2 regions of the Streptomyces sp. NPDC002265 genome follow, and region 2 is predicted to be linked to the other one. Evidence: riboswitches for the same ligand, from Rfam matches in the RefSeq annotation. Region 2 holds a riboswitch; the other holds the start of a gene.
The links. Region 2 has a riboswitch for cyclic di-AMP ahead of ABT085_RS17680 (transglycosylase family protein). Riboswitches for the same ligand answer to the same signal wherever they lie in the genome.
Positions count from the first base shown of each region.

Region 1: linked by a shared signal. The riboswitch ahead of ABT085_RS16330 (transglycosylase SLT domain-containing protein) and the one ahead of ABT085_RS17680 (transglycosylase family protein) in region 2 are both predicted to bind cyclic di-AMP.

Region 1 is NZ_JBEOWS010000077.1:7,048-14,156, forward strand. Features, by position in the region: partial or broken gene ABT085_RS16320 (FAD-dependent oxidoreductase) at 1-982, shown strand, start outside; gene ABT085_RS16325 (HAD family hydrolase) at 1,131-1,946, shown strand; gene ABT085_RS16330 (transglycosylase SLT domain-containing protein) at 1,966-2,436, opposite strand; cyclic di-AMP (ydaO/yuaA leader) riboswitch at 2,442-2,617, opposite strand; gene ABT085_RS16335 (polyprenyl synthetase family protein) at 3,407-4,417, shown strand; gene ABT085_RS16340 (LolA family protein) at 4,751-6,055, shown strand; gene ABT085_RS16345 (ABC transporter ATP-binding protein) at 6,171-7,109, shown strand, end outside.
Region 2 is NZ_JBEOWS010000088.1:5,253-12,361, reverse strand. Features, by position in the region: gene ABT085_RS17695 (sel1 repeat family protein) at 1-1,822, shown strand, start outside; gene ABT085_RS17690 (cytochrome P450 family protein) at 1,843-3,132, shown strand; gene ABT085_RS17685 (transglycosylase family protein) at 3,312-4,160, shown strand; cyclic di-AMP (ydaO/yuaA leader) riboswitch at 4,495-4,663, shown strand; gene ABT085_RS17680 (transglycosylase family protein) at 4,667-5,317, shown strand; gene eno (phosphopyruvate hydratase) at 5,635-6,921, shown strand; gene ABT085_RS17670 (FtsB family cell division protein) at 7,048-7,109, shown strand, end outside.

The DNA of each region.
Region 1 (7,109 bases), on a different contig from region 2:
CGTGACGGACGAGGACATCATCCCCGCCGAGACCTTCATCGGCTACGGCGAGTGGTTCCAGCAGCGGCTGGTGCCGCGGCTGGAGCGGGTGCGGGTGGTCTCCGTCGAGCGCAGGGCCGGGGAACCCCGCGGCTCGGGCTTCGAACTGAAGCTGGACTCCGGTGAGTTGTTCACCGCCCGCGCGGTCGTCGTGGCCACGGGCCTGGCCGGGCTGTCCCATCTGCCCCCCGAGCTGACCGTCGCCGGGGCGGACGGACCCTCGCCCGCCGGTCCGGTCTCCCACAGCTCCCAGCACCACGACCTCGGCCGCTTCTCCGGCAGGGAACTCATCGTGGTCGGCGCGGGCCAGTCCGCGCTGGAGACGGCGGCGCTCGCGGCGGAGGCGGGCGCGCAGGTGCACGTGGTCGCGCGCGGCCGTGGCCGGGTGGCCTTCGGCGCACCCCCGTGGAAGCAGCCCAGGCTGTGCCCCGAGTCCCCCTTCGGCCGCGCCTGGTCGCTGTGGGCGCTCAGCTACTACCCGCACCCCTACCGATACCTGCCGGACCGGACCCGCCACTACCTGGTCCGTCGTGTGCTCGGTCCGCTCGGCGCCTGGTGGCTGCGCGACCGCTTCGAGGGAAAGGTACAGGTCAGCGAGGTCGAACGGATCGTCGAGGCGGGCGCGGCGGACGACCGGGCGACGCTGACCGTCGCCCCGCACTCGGGCGGCACCCACCGGCTGTCCGCCGACCACGTCATAGCGGCGACCGGCTACCGGGTGGACATGGCGGCGATGGACTTCCTGGGCCACCGGCTGCGTGCCGAACTCGTGGTCAGCCGAGGCACTCCCAGGCTCGGTGCGGGATATGTGTCGTCCGTGCCCGGTCTGTACCTCACCGGACTGCCGGCGGCGGCTTCGTACGGCCCGGTCATGCGGTTCGTGTGCGGCACGGAGTTCGCCTCTCCGCGGCTGGCGAAGCACCTGACGGCGGCCCACGGCTGAGCCGGGGACGAAAAGGTCAACGGGGGCCGTCCCGGGAGCCGTCGGAGACCGCGGGGCTGCCCGCCGGCGCCATCAAGGAGCCCGCAGGCGCCACTTGGGGCCGAAACGAGGGTGAGTCGCGAGGGCGCGGGGTCCGTATTCTCTGATCATGGCCGCTCCCCTCGCATTCTCACTCGTCGCCACCGATCTGGACGGCTCGTTGCTGCGCGGCGACGACACGCTCTCCGACCGGACCCTGGACGCACTCGCGCGGGTGACCCGGGCCGGTGCCCGGCACCTCGTGGTGACGGGCCGCCCGGCGCCGAGGGTGCGGCCGCTGTTCGACGTCATCGGCTGCGCCGGGCTCGCGGTGTGCGGGCAGGGCGCGCAGTTGTACGACGTCGGCGCGGACCGGCTGCTGTGGTCGGTCACCCTCGACCGGGAGCTGGCCGCGACCGCCCTCGGCAAGATCGAGGCCGAGGTGGGACAGGTGTACGCGGCCGTCGACCAGGACGGGGTCGACGGCCTCACGCTCATCGAGCCGGGCTATCTGATGCCGCACCCGACCCTGCCCGCGGTGCGGGTCGGACGGCGCGACGATCTGTGGTGCGAGTCCATCAGCAAGGTACTGCTGCGCCATCCCGCCCTGTCCGACGACGAGTTGGCGGCGACGGCCCGCTCGGTGGTCGGCTCGCTGGCGACGGTCACCATGTCGGGGCCGGGGACCGTGGAACTCCAGCCGTGCGGCATCACCAAGGCGACCGGCCTGGCGCTGGCCGCCGAGCACCTCGGGCTGCGCGCCGAACACGCCCTGGCCTTCGGGGACATGCCCAACGACATCCCCATGTTCGACTGGGCCGCCCACGGCGTGGCGATGGCCAACGCCCATCCCGAACTCAAGTCCGTGGCCGACGAGATCACCCTGTCGAACGAGGACGACGGCATCGCCGTCGTCCTCGAAAGACTCTTTCCCGCAGAGAGGTGACCGTCCCGGGCGGGGCCGGTCAGTAGGCGCTGAACACGCGGTCGATCGAGCCGTACCGCGCGGCGGCGTAGTTGCAGGCGGCCGTGATGTTCGCGACCGGGTCGTATATGTCGAACGACGTGCCGCCCACGTGGTAGCGGGCGAAGGTCGGGTCGATGACCTGGAGCAGGCCCTTGGACGGGATGCCCTTGGCCGCGTTGGAGTCCCAGAGGTTGATGGCGCGCGGGTTTCCGGAGGACTCGCGCATCACGTTGCGGTGGATCCCGTTGTAGGTGCCCGGGATGTGGTGCTGGGCCATGACCGCCAGCGACTGCCGGATCCAGCCGTCGAGGTTGTTGGTGTACTTGGGGGTCGCGGTCACGGGCGTGGTGGTGGCCGCGGAGGCGCAGGTGGCGCCGAGGAGCGGCAGGGCGAGCACGGCGGCGCCGGTACCGGCGACGGCGAGGGTGCGGACGAAACGGGCGCGACGGTTCTTACCGGCAGCGTGCATGACGTGATTCCTCTCGGGTGCCTACGAGGTGAGCTGTCGGGTTCGGGCCGGGAGGTGCCCGTCCGCGCTGCTCTGTGGCGATGCGGCTCAACCCCTAGCCGTTGCGGGTGCGATGTCCGGTCCGGCGGCTTACCTGGGTCCCCCGCTCCTGCCGTGCGGGTGTGTTCGGTGGTGGTGAAGGGCGGCGGCAGGATTAGGTGTTCGCCCGACTTGCCGGGAACGTATGCGAAAGCACATGTCCGGAACAAGTGTCTGATTCACACCTCGCCCTATTTGACCTTGGTCTGAGGCATTTGGGACACTTGATCCTTTGCGGTTGCCAAGGCTCAACTCGCTTGCCGTGGAAGGGTGGCGAGGATAGATGGCCGATGCATCCATTTTTGGCCCGAGTGACCCAATTCACTGCTTACGGAATCGGTCCCATTTGCCGCCAAGTGGAATTCTGTAATTAATAGCGATGAATCGGACATAAAGGTACATAAGGCATGTTTCTGTCGTGTCTGACGGTCCGTCGCCGCGCCTGCCGCGCCTGCCGCGCCTGCCGTGCCCGCCGTACGTGTCGGGGGGAGGGCGGCCGGATCCGGACGGCCCGGTCGCCTCTCGCGGCGGGCCCGGCAGGGGGGTGGGGTGTCGCGGGGCGTGTCGCGCGCGGCGGGGGCGTGAACCCGGTCGGGTGCTTTCGCCCGGCCGGGCCGGGGCGGCGGGAGGCGGCGGTACGTGCGGCCCTGGGGCGCGGATCGCCGCTCTCCGGCGGGCCGACAGGCATCGCCGTATCAGCAGAAAACAGCCGAAGCTCGTCCTTGTCGTCCGATCGGAAACATCCCGGGCATGATCCGGTACCGCCTGGCCGGTAACCGTGGGGGCTATCGGTGATCGAAACGTGACCGGATACGCTGACTTGAGGTGGTGGCAGCGACCTATCGACAAACCGCGCAAGCGCCAGTGGACACCAGCAGACAGGAGACCCCTCGTGACCGTCGTCGGGCCGTTCGGGCTGAGCGTGCGGGACCAGGCTCTGGAAGCCGATGTCCAGGCCGGATTGGCGGCTGTCGAGGAAGGCTTGCTCGAGGCCACCAAGAGCGAGGTCCCCTTCATCACAGAGGCCGCCCAGCATCTGGTGCGGGCGGGCGGGAAGCGTTTCCGGCCACTGCTCGTGATGCTCGCGGCGCAGTTCGGGGACCGGTACGCACCCGGGATCGTGCCGTCGGCGGTGGTGGTGGAACTGACCCACCTCGCCACGCTGTACCACGACGACGTCATGGACGAGGCCGAGGTGCGGCGCGGGGTGGACAGCGCGAACACCCGCTGGGGCAACGCCGTCGCGGTCCTCACCGGTGACTTCCTGTTCGCGCGGGCGTCCCACATCCTGGCCGACCTAGGGCCCGAGGCGGTGCGGGTGCAGGCCGAGGCGTTCGAGCGGCTGGTGACCGGCCAGATCCTGGAGACGGCGGGACCGCAGGACGGGCGCGACCCGGTCGAGCACTACCTGGACGTCCTGGGCGGCAAGACCGGATCGCTGGTGGCGGTGTCGTGCCGGTTCGGGGCGATGATGTCCGGCGCGGACGAGACGGTCGTGGACGTGCTGACGCAGTACGGGGAGCGGCTGGGAGTCGCCTTCCAGCTGGCCGACGACGTGCTGGACATCGCGTCGGAGTCCCGCGAGTCGGGCAAGACGCCCGGGACGGACCTGCGCGAGGGCATCCCCACGCTGCCGGTGCTGCGACTGCGGGAGCGGGCGGCACGGCTGGGGCTGGCGGAGGACATCGCGCTGTGCGAGCTGCTGGACTCCGACCTGACCGACGACGCGAAGCTGGCGCAGGCGCTGGCGGCACTGCGCGAGCACCCCGCGCTGGAGCAGGCACGCAAGGACACCGTGCGGTACGCGCAGGACGCGCGCGCCGCGCTGGCACCGCTGCGGGAGTGCGACGCGAAGCGGGCCCTGGTGGAGCTGTGCGACGCGGTGGTGCACCGGGCGGGCTAGGGCCTGCCGGACCGGGCCCTGCCGGGCAGGGCCCGGAGCTTTGTCCGGCTGCTCCTCCGTGGGAGCCGGACGGCGGTGTCGATCGGACGTGTGCGGTGCCGTGCGCGACCCCTACGGGTCGGGCGCGGCACCGCCTCTTTGTGTCATACCCCAGCAGTACGCGGAGTTGATCCCGCGGTCTGACGCTTCGACAGCACCGATTTGGTGAGATGGACACCACGGAAAACACCACTCCTCACCGATTCGGGTGAGAATGGCGGCTCAGGGTGGGACCACAAGTGCGAGGACGCGCCGAGACGGACAGCCGCCGCCGACCACGGAGGTAGGGCACACATGGCACCGTACGAATCCGACGACAGCACGACCGGTGCGACCGGTACGACCGGCGGGGAGGCCGACGACCTGCGCTCCGGGCGTCGTACGGCCGCTCGGTACGTCGTTCCGGTCGCGGTGGTGGGGGTGGCCGCGGCGACCATCGGGCTCGTCCCGGCGCTCGCCTCCTCCGGGGACCCCGACCTTCCGAAGATCACCGCGCAGCAACTCATCGACAGGATCGCCCAGTCGGACGTGGAGCAGCTGTCCGGCACGGTGAAGATCACCACGGACCTGGGGCTCCCCGATCTCGGCGGGCTGGAGAGCGGTCTCCTGTCGGGCGCCACGGGCTCCGCCGGCGACGGGTCGAGCGCGGACCCGTCCGCCAGGCTGACCGAACTCGCCTCCGGCACGCACACCCTGCGGGTCGCGACCGACGGTCCGGACCGGCAGAAGCTCTCGCTGCTGGAGAGCGCCGCCGAGTACAGCGTCATCCACGACGGCAAGGACGTCTGGGGCTACGACAGCAAGTCCAACGAGGTCTACCACTCGACCGCGGACGACGGCGCGGCCAAGGGCGACAGCCGCGAGGAGCCGGTCCCGGCCACCCCCAAGGGCCTCACCGAGGAGGCCCTGAAGTCGGTCGACGACACCACGTCCGTGACCGTCGACGGCACCATGCAGGTCGCCGGGCGGGACGCGTACAAGCTGCTCGTCAAGCCCAAGCAGTCCGGCAGCACGGTCGGCACGATCAGTGTGGCCGTGGACGCCAAGACCGGGCTGCCGCTGAAGTTCACGCTGACGCCGGCCGGTGGCGGCGCGGCGGTCGTGGACGCGGGCTTCACCCGGATCAGCTTCGCCAAGCCCGCCGCGTCGACCTTCGACTTCACCCCGCCCAAGGGGGCCAAGGTCACCGAGGACGGCGACCACGGGCAGGGCCTGGAGAGCGGGAAGTCCCGGGGCGACGGCGCGCGGGGCGACAAGGGCGCGCAGGGCCTCGAAGGCTTCCCGGGCCTCTCGGGTCTCGCGGGCTCCGAGGGCCCCGGCGACGCCAAGGTCATCGGCGAGGGCTGGACCTCCATCGCCACCTTCGACTCCGGCAGCAAGAGCGGTCTGCCCACCGGTTCCGCCGACGGCGCCGCCGGTCCGGCCGGCGACCTCGGCGGCTTCCTCGGCTCGCTCGGCGACAAGGTCACCGGCAAGTTCGGTTCGGGCACGGTCTTCTCCACCCGCCTGGTGAACGCCCTGATCACGGACGACGGCAAGGTGTACGTCGGCGCGGTCACCAAGGGCGCGCTGGTCAAGGCTGCCGACGCCGATCACTGAGGCGGCCGACTCCGATCGCTGAGGCGGTCGACGCCGGTCACCGAGACGGTCGGCTCCGGCCACTGAGGCGGCTGACGCCGGTCACCGAGGCGGGTACGACGAAACGAGGGAGCCGATGGACGAGCCGTCCGCCACGCAACCGCCCCCGCGGGACGCGGATGCCGACGCCGGTGCCGGTGCGCATGCCGGTGCCGGGGTCATCGACACCCGCGGCCTGACCAAGCGCTACCGCGGCGGACAGCTCGCCGTGGACGGTCTGGACCTGACCGTCCCGGCGGGCAGCGTCTTCGGCTTCCTCGGCCCGAACGGCTCCGGCAAGACCACCACCATCCGCATGCTGATGGGTCTGATCGCGCCCACCTCGGGCACGGCACGGGTGCTGGGGCAGCCCATGCCCCAAGCCGCGCGCGCCGTGCTTCCCCAGGTCGGGGCCCTCATCGAGGGCCCCGCCCTCTACGGCTTCCTCTCCGGCCGCGACAACCTGACGAGGTACGACGCCGCCGACCCGACGGCCGACCCGCGCACCCGGCGTGCCCGCGTCGCGCGGGCGCTGGACCGGGTGGGCCTGTCGGCCGCGGCGGGCAAGAAGGCGAGGGCGTACTCCCTCGGCATGAAACAGCGGCTCGGTCTGGCGGCGGCGCTCCTCCAGCCGCGCCGGCTGCTCGTCCTGGACGAGCCGACCAACGGTCTCGACCCGCAGGGCATGCGGGAGATCCGGGCCCTGGTGCGGGAACTGGCCTCCGACGGCACGACCGTCTTCCTCTCCTCGCACCTGCTCGACGAGATCGAGCAGGTGTGCACGCATGCCGCGGTGATGGCGCAGGGGAGGCTCGTCACCCAGGGAGCCGTCTCCGACCTGGCCGCGGGGGCGCGCGGCCGGCTGGTGGTGACCACGCCCGACCCCGGCGACGCGGCCCGGGTGCTGAAGGAGCAGGGCGTCGGCGACATCGTCGTGGCGGAGGACCGGGTGAGCGGCGAACCACCGGAGAGGGATCTCGCCGAGGTGAACGCGGCACTGGTGACCGCCGGTGTCCGGGTGCGTGGCTTCGGGGTC
Region 2 (7,109 bases):
ACTGGTGCGCGAGGCGTTCGCGACATGGTTCGAGCGGGCGGGGTGGGCCGATCAATCCGAGCTGCTGCGGGGTCCGGCGAGCAGGCTGTCGTACTCCAATACGCGGTGGGCGGGCGTTTTTCTCGATGTGCTGACGAACTCGGCCGACCACGAGGCGGCGGGCGGGCTCGCGGCCCTGGTCGGCCGGTTCTCCGAACCCGCTGAGGCCCGCCGTACCGCCGACCGGGCGGCCCGCGTCACCGGACGCATCCTCGAGCGCGACAAGGTCGTCCCGCCTCCCGCCGAGAAGCCCGGGGCACCCGGGGAGCCGGCCGACCGGCCGGGCGTCGCGGGGGACCACGTCGACTTCCGGCAGGGCTCCTTCCACGGGCCGGTCGTGGGGAGCCAGCACACCTACGTCAACCACCCCGGCGCCGCGCTCCCCGACCCAGGCCGCTGGCCGACGCCCGACGAGATCGACCCGGTCACCCTGGGCGTGCGGCCCACGCGGCGGCCGGGCGGCGCGGACCTCGCGCGTCTTCCGGCCTATGTGGAACGGGACATCGACGCCGGGCTGCGCGGCTGGCACGAGCGGGACGACCTTCTGGTCGTCACCGGCGGCCCGCTGTCCGGCAAGTCACGCACGGCCTGGTCCGCCGCGGCCCACGCCGTCGGGCACTCCGGCCGGGTCTTCGCGCCCGCTCCCGGTACGGATCTGCGCGGTCTGCCGGAGGCGCTGCACGGCCGGGCCGGCCGCCATGTCCTGTGGCTCGACCAGCTGGAGGACCACCTCGGCGAACACGGCCTGAACCTGGGACTGCTGGGCCGGCTCTCCGCACTGCGCGTCCCCGTGGTGGCCACCCTGCGCGACGAGGTCTACGAGGAACACCGCTTCGGCGACGGACCCGCGTCCAAGCTGCTGGCCCGGGCGCGGGTGGCGCGCGTGCGTTCCTGGTGGAGCGAGGACGAGCTCGCCCGGCTGGCCGGGCACCGCGACGACGACCGGCTCGCCGACGCGTGGGAGTGGTCCGACGAGGGCGTCACCCAGTTCCTCGCACTCGGCCCCGAGCTCGAAGACCTGTGGCACAGCTCCGGGTGGTCCAACAGCCGCCATCCGTACGGGCACCTGCTGGTCCGGGCGGCCGTCGACCTCGCGCGCTGCGGAGTCACCGGAGGCATGCCGGACCGCCTGCTGAGGGAGGCGGCCTCGTGCTACGGCAGAAGGCGGCCGGGCGGGGAGTCCTTCCAGGAGGCGACGGCCTGGGCGGCCACACCGCGGCACGGAGTGGCCGGGCTGCTGGTGCCCGTCCCGGGGCCGGGCGCGGGGGAGGGCGAGGCGGCGGCGTGGCGGCCGTACGGATCGCTGGTCGCGCAGGCGCGGCGGACGTCGGCGCCGGTGCGCGCGGCCCTCTGGCGCTGCGCGCTGGAGGGGACGCGCCACGACGCCGACGCGCACCACGACGTCCGCAGGACCGCCCACGCCGTCTTCGCCCCGAGAGCCGAAGCGGGGGACACCGAGGCCATGCACCTCCTGGGCGAGCTGGGTGCGGACGTCGAGGACGAGGCCACCGCGCTGGAGTGGTTCCGCAAGGCGGCCGACGCCGGGCGTACGGACCTGGCGGCGCGGGTGGGGGAACTGCTCCTCGGGCAGGGGAAGGCCGAGCAGGCCCTGCCGTATCTGCGGGCGGCGGTCGCGGACGCCCCGCACGCACACGTGACCCACCTGCTCGGCCGGGCCCATCTGGTCCTGGCCGAGCACTGGCTGCGGACGGCGGCCGAGAGCGGCCACGAGGAGGCGCAGCGCCGGCTGCGCGAGCTGACGGCCCCGCAGGCCGAACGATGAAAGCCAGCTAACGTCGGGGCGTGACCAACCAGCCCGCCCCCGGCGACCCCGTACCCGTGCCCGACCGCCCCGCCCCCGATCTCTTCACCTGGGAGTTCGCCGCCGATCCGTATCCGGCCTACGCCTGGCTGCGCGAGCACGCCCCCGTGCACCGCACCCGGCTGCCCAGCGGGGTCGAGGCCTGGCTGGTCACCCGGTACGCGGACGCCCGGCAGGCCCTCGCCGACCAGCGGCTGAGCAAGAACCCCGCGCACCACGACGAGCCCGCGCACGCCAAGGGCAAGACCGGCATCCCCGGTGAACGCAAGGCCGAGCTGATGACCCATCTGCTCAACATCGACCCGCCGGACCACACCAGGCTCCGGCGGCTGGTCAGCACGGCGTTCACCCCGCGCCGGGTCGCGGAGTTCGCGCCGCGCGTGCAGGAGCTGACCGACCGGCTGATCGACGGCTTCGCCGATCGGGGCTCCGCCGACCTCATCCACGAGTTCGCCTTCCCGCTGCCCATCTACGCCATCTGCGACCTGCTCGGCGTACCTCGCGAGGACCAGGACGACTTCCGGGACTGGGCGGGCATGATGATCCGGCACGGCGGCGGGCCGCGGGGCGGGGTCGCACGGTCGGTGAAGAAGATGCGCGGCTATCTCGCCGAGCTCATCCACCGCAAGCGGGAGGCGCTGCCCGAGACCGCCGCACCCGGCGAGGACCTCATCTCCGGTCTCATCCGCGCCTCCGACCACGGCGAGCACCTCACCGAGAACGAGGCCGCCGCCATGGCGTTCATCCTGCTGTTCGCCGGGTTCGAGACCACGGTCAACCTCATCGGCAACGGTATGTACGCCCTGCTGACCCATCCCGCTCAGCGCGAGCGCCTCCAGTCGTCCCTGGCCGCGGGCGAATCCGCACTGATGGAGACCGGCATCGAGGAACTCCTGCGTTTCGACGGGCCGGTGGAGCTGGCGACCTGGCGGTTCGCGACCGGGCCGCTGACCATCGGCGGCCAGGACATCGCCCCCGGGGACCCCGTCCTCGTCGTCCTGGCGGCCGCGGACCGGGACCCGGAGCGGTTCACCGATCCCGATGTGCTCGACCTCACTCGCAGTGACAACCAACACCTCGGTTACGGCCATGGAATCCACTATTGCCTGGGTGCGCCGCTGGCCCGGCTGGAGGGACGCACCGCGCTCACCACGCTGCTCACCCGGCTCCCCGACCTGCAACTCGCCGTGGAACCAGCGGACTTGAGATGGCGTGGTGGGCTCATCATGCGCGGGCTGCGTGCCCTGCCTGTGGAGTTCACGGCGGTCTGACCGATTGGCGGCAGTCGTGAGGGTTCCGTACCGGGGTGACGCACCGTCAACATTGTGATCTGCGCGTGATCTCCGTGGCATGAACTTGTGACAAGTGATCGTGTGCCGATACGTTCAATCATCAACACGGCGCAGCCTCACGCCGTGTCGGTCACCGCTGTCGTACGAAAGGTTTCCGCATGCTCTCCGGAAACGGTCGTCACCGTCGTCCCCGCCAGGCCCCGGCCCTGCTCGTCGCGGCCGGAGTGGCAGGTTCCGCCATCGCCATCCCGCTGCTGGGCGCAGGCGGCGCGAGCGCGGCCGAGGGCAGCACCTGGGACCAGGTCGCGCAGTGCGAGACCGGCGGCTCCTGGAGTGCCGACAGCGGTGACGGGCACTTCGGCGGCCTGCATCTGACCCAGGCGGACTGGGAGCAGTACGGCGGTCTCGACTACGCCGCCAGGGCCGATCTGGCCAGCCGGTCCCAGCAGATAGCCGTCGCCGAGAAGATCCTCGCCGCCCAGGGTGCCGGTGCCTGGTCCACGTGCGGACTCACCTCGGGGCTCGCCCAGGACTCCGCGACGTCCGTCATCGACACGGGTGTGGCGGGCGACTCCGCGAGCGGCGCGTCCGACGCGAGCGGTTCGACCTCGGTGCCGGACGTGCTCGGCCTGCCCGACTCCTCCGCCGGAGCCTCCACCGACCCGTCCGCGACGCCCGCCGCCGGCACCGCGTCCGCCGACCCCTCCGCCCTGCCTTCCGGTACGGCCTCCACCGCCGCCCCCTCCACGAGCGCGACGGACAAGACGGACAATGGCGCCGATACCGCCACGAGTGATGCTCAGGGTGACGATTCCTCCGCAAGCGATGCAAAGGTGGATGATTCCGCCAACTCCCGGCAGGCCATCGGCGCTTCGGGCCTGGTCGACACGGGTGACCTGACCGGCACCGGCCGCCACCGCGGCGCCAGCGCCGACGAGGACACGCCCTCCGCCGACGCCGACCTGTCCTTCATCGGCCGGCACGCCTCGACCGCCTACGGTTCCTGACCCGCCCGCCGGGGTGGTCCGCCACCTCCGGACCGGCCCTCCGCATTCCCGCGACGGACGACGCGGTGGGCAGGGGGCGGGTGGTGCCGGCCAGGACCGTGTCTTGCCCGGTCAGGCCGGGGAGGCACCTGCCTAAACGGGCGTAAAGCGGCGAGAGTTGACGCCCCATTTCACCGCTAAATGTCCGTTTTGGTGAAACTGTGGGATGAGTCTCAGAAGCCCTGATCGTCTTTGGAAATACCCGGATCGCGTGTCTACGGTCGAGACCGCTCGCCACAGCGGGCACCGGCTGCCGCAACGCCGAATCCTGCCAGCGGCTGCCCGGGAACATTCGTCGCGTCAAGCGCCGTCGGCAGGAGCGGGGGACCCAAGGTAAGCGCCGGGCCCAGCGGTTGAAGCTGGTGCCGGCTCGGGGTGAAGCCGCGTCCCGTGAGGGGCGTGGCCGGGCAACTCAACCGGCCCGAACCCGACAGCTCACCTCGCAGGCGTCGGTGAGGGGATCCACCATGCTGTTTTCCGGTAAGGGCACGCACCGCAGCCCGTCCAAGGCCACCCGCATCGCCGCGCTCGCCGGTGTCACCGGTGTCGCCATCGCCGCCCCGCTGTTCGCGGCCGGCAACGCCTCCGCCGCCACCGCCGCCGAGTGGGACGTCGTCGCCCAGTGCGAGTCCGGCGGCAACTGGGCCATCAACACCGGCAACGGCTACTACGGCGGTGTCCAGTTCTCCGCCTCCACCTGGGCCGCGTACGGCGGCACGCAGTACGCCTCGCAGGCCAACCTGGCCACCAAGGCCCAGCAGATCACCATCGCCGAGAAGGTCCTCGCCTCCCAGGGCAAGGGTGCCTGGCCGGTCTGCGGCAAGGGCCTGTCCCGCACCCCCTACGCCGCTGCCGCCCCCGCGCCGAGCACCGCCACCCGCGCGGCCGAGACGCAGACCGCCTCCCGCTCCGCCGAGCGCCCGACCGTCACCACCCCGGCCGGCCAGAAGGTCGCCAAGGGTGACGGCGAGTACAAGGTCGTCAAGGGTGACACGCTCAGCAGCATCGCCCAGAAGCACCAGGTCAAGGGTGGCTGGCAGGCGCTGTTCAAGCTGAACAAGGGTGTCGTCGCCAACGCCGACGTCATCTACCCCGGCCAGCAGCTGCACCTGAAGTGACAGCGCGCTCGTAGCTGAACCACGGCGGCCTCCCAGCCGTGTCCTTCATTGTGGAGGCCACGTGAGGGCCGTCCCCCGTCCCCACGGGCTCCCCGTCCCGGTGCGTTCTTCCCCCGTACGCACCGGGACGGGGTTTTTTGTCGAACCGGCTTTGTTCCGTTCGGAAACAATTTACTCTCGGTTCCGTCCATGACGCGGTCAACGACTGGTTGATCGCCCCGGGACGGTTAGGCTCAGTCCCGCGCGGCCACCACAGGCCTGCGCATCACCACCGGGCTCTCCGGCCCGGCGTAGCTTGCGTCACATCCCAGAAGGAGATGCTCGTGCCGTCCATCGACGTCGTCGTAGCCCGGGAAATCCTGGACTCCCGAGGCAACCCCACGGTCGAGGTCGAGGTCGGCCTCGACGACGGCAGCACGGGTCGTGCCGCCGTTCCGTCCGGCGCCTCCACCGGTGCCTTCGAGGCCATCGAGCTCCGTGACGGTGACCCCAACCGTTACCAGGGCAAGGGTGTCGAGAAGGCCGTCCTCGCCGTCATCGAGCAGATCGGTCCGGAGCTCGTCGGCTACGACGCCACCGAGCAGCGCCTGATCGACCAGGCGATGTTCGACCTGGACGCCACCGACAACAAGGGCTCGCTCGGCGCGAACGCCATCCTCGGCGTCTCCCTCGCCGTCGCGCACGCCGCCTCCGAGGCGTCCGACCTCCCGCTCTTCCGTTACCTGGGCGGCCCGAACGCGCACCTGCTGCCCGTTCCGATGATGAACATCCTGAACGGCGGCTCGCACGCCGACTCCAACGTGGACATCCAGGAGTTCATGATCGCCCCGATCGGCGCGGAGACCTTCTCCGAGGCCCTGCGCTGGGGTGCCGAGGTCTACCACACCCTCAAGAAGGTGCTGAAGACCAAGGGCCTGTCCACCGGTCTCGGCGACGAGGGCGGCTTCGCCCCGAACCTGGAGTCCAACCGCGCCGCCCTCGACCTCATCGTCGAGGCCATCAAGGAGGCCGGTTACACCCCCGGCGAGCAGATCGCCCTCGCCCTCGACGTCGCCGCCTCCGAGTTCTACAAGGACGGCGTCTACACCTTCGAGGGCAAGGAGCGCTCCGCCGCCGAGATGACCGAGTACTACGCCGAGCTCGTGGCGGCGTACCCGCTGGTCTCCATCGAGGACCCGCTGTTCGAGGACGACTGGGCCGGCTGGAAGATCATCACCGACCAGCTGGGCGACAAGGTCCAGATCGTCGGCGACGACCTCTTCGTCACCAACCCGGAGCGCCTGGCCCGCGGCATCGAGGAGGGCACCGCCAACGCCCTGCTCGTCAAGGTCAACCAGATCGGTTCGCTGACCGAGACCCTGGACGCCGTCGAGCTCGCCCAGCGCAACGGCTTCAAGTGCATGATGTCCCACCGCTCCGGCGAGACCGAGGACGTCACCATCGCCGACCTCGCGGTCGCCGTGAACTGCGGCCAGATCAAGACCGGTGCCCCGGCCCGCTCGGACCGCGTCGCCAAGTACAACCAGCTGCTGCGCATCGAGGAGATCCTCGACGACGCCGCGGTGTACGCCGGCCGCAGCGCCTTCCCGCGCTTCAAGGGCTGAGCCCTACCGGGTCAAGCCTGAGCCAGTCGTACGTACGTCCCCGTACTCGGTCCCGTACCGTGTCCGGGGACGTACGCGTGTGACGGCGCGGGTGACAACGGGTGCGAAGGGGAGGCGAAGAGCCAGATGGCCGTGAAGGACCGGGACCGTTTCTCCACCGCGACCAGGCTGCGGGTGCTCGGCGAGCA